Regions from separate parts of the Comamonas sp. C11 genome, predicted to be linked through region 1. Evidence: predicted binding sites of a transcription regulator. Region 1 holds the regulator's gene; the other holds the start of a gene.
What was found. Region 1 encodes FNR, which switches genes on or off when oxygen is low (the NO sensors DNR and NnrR bind a similar motif). Its sites were predicted from a motif close to TTGATNNNNATCAA; they were not measured.
Positions count from the first base shown of each region.

Region 2: the regulator FNR is predicted to act here: its motif matches at 932-945, upstream of NOX35_RS16540 (DUF2189 domain-containing protein).

Region 1 is NZ_CP101743.1:2,339,783-2,342,180, reverse strand. It holds gene hemN (oxygen-independent coproporphyrinogen III oxidase) at 1-888, opposite strand, end outside; gene fnr (fumarate/nitrate reduction transcriptional regulator Fnr) at 1,157-1,879, shown strand; gene NOX35_RS10745 (hypothetical protein) at 2,018-2,281, opposite strand.
Region 2 is NZ_CP101743.1:3,600,691-3,603,088, reverse strand. It holds gene NOX35_RS16545 (PLP-dependent transferase) at 1-876, shown strand, start outside; gene NOX35_RS16540 (DUF2189 domain-containing protein) at 1,099-1,896, shown strand; gene NOX35_RS16535 (hypothetical protein) at 1,917-2,135, shown strand; gene NOX35_RS16530 (arylesterase) at 2,153-2,398, opposite strand, start outside.

The DNA of each region.
Region 1 (2,398 bases):
GGGCAGCGCAAAGTGATCCATGCCCACATAGACATAGCCGCCATTCATGAAGGCATCAATTGCGCCGGAGAGCATGTTCAGCTTGTCCTGTCCCATGGGCAAGTCAGCGGATGCAATACGCCTTTGCGGCTTGAAGCGCTCAGGCAGATGCGCATAGGCATACAACGCAATGCGGTCGGGACGCAGCTCATTGACCTGGGCCAGCGTTCGCGCAAAAGACTCGGTTGTCTGCTTGGGCAGACCGTAGATCAGGTCCACATTGATGGAGACAAAGCCCAGACGGCGGGCCTCGGCCACCAACTCAAAGACTTGCTCGGCGGGCTGCTCCCGGTGCACCGCTTTCTGCACTGCGGGATCAAAATCCTGCACGCCAAAGCTCAGGCGATTGAAGCCCATGTCCTTGAGTGCCTTCAACCTCTCGTTGCTGACCGTGCGCGGATCGACCTCGATGGAATACTCGCCGGCTGGATCGAGCTTGAAATGCTCACGCATCAGAAGCATCAGCTGCCGCAGCTCGGCATCGCTGAAGAAGGTCGGCGTGCCGCCTCCCAGATGCAGCTGGCTTACCAACTGGCCTTTGCCGCAATGCTCGGTATGCATGGCCAGTTCACGGCTCAGATAATCCAGATACTCGGCAGCCTTCTCATGATGCTTGGTCACGATCTTGTTGCAGGCGCAGTAATAGCAAAGCGACTCGCAAAACGGCACATGCACATAAACGGACAGGGGCAAGGCACGTGAGCCCGAATGCGTCTTGCGCTGTTTCAATGCCAGGATATAGTCGTCTGCACCAAAAGCCTCAACAAAACGGTCGGCTGTTGGGAATGATGTGTAGCGTGGGCCGGGGATATCAAAGCGGCTCAGCAACTCAGGCGTGACTGCGGTCATAACTGGGAGTTAGGGTGCGCCCACACTCTGTATAGAGCAGATTTCAATGGAAATCAGATCCTGAAAATCATGCCCGAAATAGGCAAAAGCGCATGTTTTTGAACGAATACGGGCAATGTGCCCCAAGGCAATCACCCTGTCCTTGATGAAAATCAAGAGACATCAAGGCGAGTGCTGCGACAATTTGATCCATCTCATCTTCAACCACGAGGTCAACGACCGGCGCGACTCTCCACTCTGTGTCTGTCTGCGCCGTTGCTAAAAGCCCATGAATCTTCAGACCATCAAAGCATCCTGCTCCAACTGCAATCTGCGTGAACTGTGCATGCCCATGGGCCTGGACGATGAACAAATGGAGCGTATTGACGAGATTGTGGCCACGCGCCGCAAGGTCAAGCGCGGCGGGCTGCTATTTCGCAATGGCGAAGAGTTCACCTCGCTGTACGCCATTCGCACCGGCTTCTTCAAGACCAGCGTGGCCACTGAGGATGGACGCGACCAGGTCACAGGCTTTCAGATGGCCGGCGAGATCATTGGCCTGGACGGCATCGTCAACGACCACCACACCTGCGATGCCGTGGCCCTGGAAGATGCCGAAGTCTGCATCATGCCTTTCGACAAGCTCGAGCAGCTCTCGCGCGAAGTCACGGCGCTGCAAAATCATGTGCACAAGGTCATGAGCCGCGAAATCGTGCGCGAGCATGGCGTAATGCTGCTGCTGGGCAGCATGCGCGCCGAAGAGCGTCTGGCAGCCTTTGTGCTGAACCTGGTGCAGCGTCTGTCGGCACGCGGCTTTTCGAAGTCGGAGTTGGTGCTGCGCATGACGCGTGAAGAAATCGGCAGCTATCTGGGACTCAAGCTGGAGACCGTGAGCCGCACCTTCTCCAAGTTCGCCGAGGAAGGCATCATCGAAGTCAGACAGCGCCATCTGCGCATTCTGGATACCGATGCGCTCAAGCGCATCGTCAACAGCCAGCAATGCCAGGGCTAAGTTAAGACAGCGGGCTTTTTTGATGGCAGCGAATGCCTGCCAGAAGCTTCCCGCCGCCGAGGCCGCCAGCACAGAGAGCGACCAAGCACCATCCGGGGCCGCCACCGGCCCCGAAACTGCGGCCCTGTGCGCAGCGCTTTACTCGACCAGGGGCTCCGAGACTATGCCCTGGTTCAGATCGCTGGCCGAACGCCCCAACATGACAGTCATCAGTCCGCTGGCCACGGCGACCGCCCAGAAGGCAAAAAAGGCCAGGGTGTAAATGGCATTGCGCGACCATTCCAGAGGCGAGCCCAGCCAGTGCATGTCCAGCGGGTCCACAAAGGCAAATACCACCATTTCCATGATTGCCGCAGCCAGAAAAGCCGGCCAGACAATCCACATCCAGCGTCGAGCATCCATCGCGATTCTCCTTGGCCTGTGGGTTTGAACCCATTTTGCACAATTGCCATGACCTTCCCTGCCACACCAAGGGCATGCACTCAGATAGGAAACCCTGAACCGCTATTATTTAAAGAG
Region 2 (2,398 bases), 1.3 Mb from region 1:
ACGCTGACCGAGGGCGAGCTGGCCCATTTCGGCATTCGCCATCGGTACTACGACCCCATGAGTGTCGAAGATCTGGCGGCCAAGATCACGCCAGCCACCAAGCTGGTCTGGCTGGAGGCTCCTGGCTCGGTAACCATGGAGTTTCCCGATCTCGTCGAGCAGGTGCGCCTGTGCCGGGCCAGGGGCGTGACCATGGTGCTGGACAACACCTGGGGCGCGGGCCTGGCTTTCCGTCCCTTCGACCTGCTGGGCGATGGCAGCCTGGGCATCGATGTCACGGTCCATGCCCTGACCAAATACCCCAGCGGCGGCGGCGATGTGCTGATGGGCAGCATCATCACGCGCAACCAGCCCCTGCATATGCGCATCAAGCTCGCGCACATGCGCCTGGGCCTGGGCGTGAGCGGCAATGACGCTGAAGCCGTGTTGCGCAGCCTGCCCAGCATCGGTCTGCGCTATCACGCCCAGGACAAGTCGGCCCGCCAGCTGGCGCAGTGGCTGGCCACCCAAAGTGCCGTGGCGCAGGTGCTGCACCCCGCCATGCCTGGAGCCCCGGGCTACGCTTGCTGGAAGCAGCTGTGCGCACAAGGGCAGGGCCAGGATGGCGTGGCGGCAGGTCTGTTCAGCGTGGTCATTGACGAGCGCTTCGACCAGGAGGCCGTGGATCGCTTCTGCGACAGCCTGCACCTGTTCAAGCTGGGCTACAGCTGGGGCGGGCCTGTGAGCCTGGTCGTGCCCTATGAGCTGCCGCAGATGCGCAGCCGTGCCACACCCCATATCAAGGCGGGGACCGTGGTGCGCTTTGCCATCGGCCTCGAAGATGCGACCGATCTGCAGGCCGATCTGGCCCAGGCTCTGCTCAAGGCCTTTGGTTGAAGCTATTTAAATAGGAGCTGGCAGCGCTTGTTGAGAAGTGATTTCAGCGTCATTATTGACTGAAATCAATAAAAGATAAGTGCTGTGAGCTATTGTTTTGATAGTGAAGCGCGGAGGCTGGCATGCGGGCTTTCCGCAATGCAGATTCGAGGTTGAGCGGGTACCTTGTGCCTGTCAGTTGCTGCCAACCAGGTGCGGCACGGGCGACAAGGAGGGTCTCGCATGCAAGCTTCCCCTGTTTCCGAGGTCAAGGCCGAGTCCGGCAATCTGCAGATTCTGCAACTGCGCTGGAGCGAGCCCTGGCAATGGCTGCTGCTCGGTCTGGGCGATGTGCGTCGCGCACCGATGATTGCGCTGTTCTACGGCCTGTGTTTCTGGGGCATGGCGCGCCTGATGGCCTGGGTGTTTCGCTCCAGCCCCGAATATCTGATGTCCATGGCCAGCGGCTGTCTGCTGGTCGGACCCTTCATGGCCATGGGTCTGTACTACATCAGCAAACAACTGGAGCAGGGCAAGGCCGTGCTGATGTCGGAATCTCTGACTTGCTGGGACAAGCATCTGGCCAGCATGGGCATGCTGGTCATGGTGCTGATGGTGCTGGAGATGCTCTGGGGGCGCGCCGCCATGGTGGTGTTCGCCATCTCGTTTGATACCGGCATGCCCAGTACGGCGACCTTGCTGCAGACCCTGCTGCGACCAGAGAACTGGGAATTCCTGCTGAGTTACACCGCAGTGGGCGGGATATTTGCTGCCTTGGTGTTTGCCAGCATGGTGGTTTCACTGCCAACCATTCTTGATCTGGATACCGATGCCTTGACGGCCTGCATCACCAGCATGCGCGTGGTGGGTGCCAATACGGGCGTGATGCTGTTGTGGGGGCTGATCATCACCGTGTTGATTATGGTCTCGCTGCTCTTCTACAGTGCAGGTCTGATCGTCATCGGACCGCTGCTGGGTTGCGCCAGCTGGCATGCCTATAAAGCCAGCGTCCGCGCCGAAAGCAAGGAGGATCCTGCTTGAGGCGCAATGAGGGGGATGCCATGGAGTTCTGGAACTGGCTGAAAAAAGTCTTTGCGCCCCAGCCAGGCGCTTCGGGCCACAGCACCGATTCGCAGCTGGCCTGGACTTCGGCGAGCAGCCGCGAAGATGGCCGCGACGTCTTCAACGACAGCTATTTCTGCGGCTCGGACAGCAGCGGGAGCGCTTGCAGCTCGGACGGCAGTGACGCAGGCGGTGATGGAGGAGGCGGCAGCGACTGAGGCCGCGCGGCCGTCGCTTATTTCAGCAGGGGCTTCAGCTTGGGCCAGACATTGGCCAGCATCTGTGGCTGAGCCTGGGCATTGGGGTGTATTCGGTCGCTCTGAAACCATCGCTCGGCATCCGCCGCATCGCCGATGCCCGACAGCAGAAACGGCACCAGCGGCAGACTTTGCGCGTCGGCAATGCTCCTGAACATCTCGGCAAATTGCTCGGTATAGATTGCTCCATAGTTGGGCGGTACCTGCATGCCAACCAGCAGCAC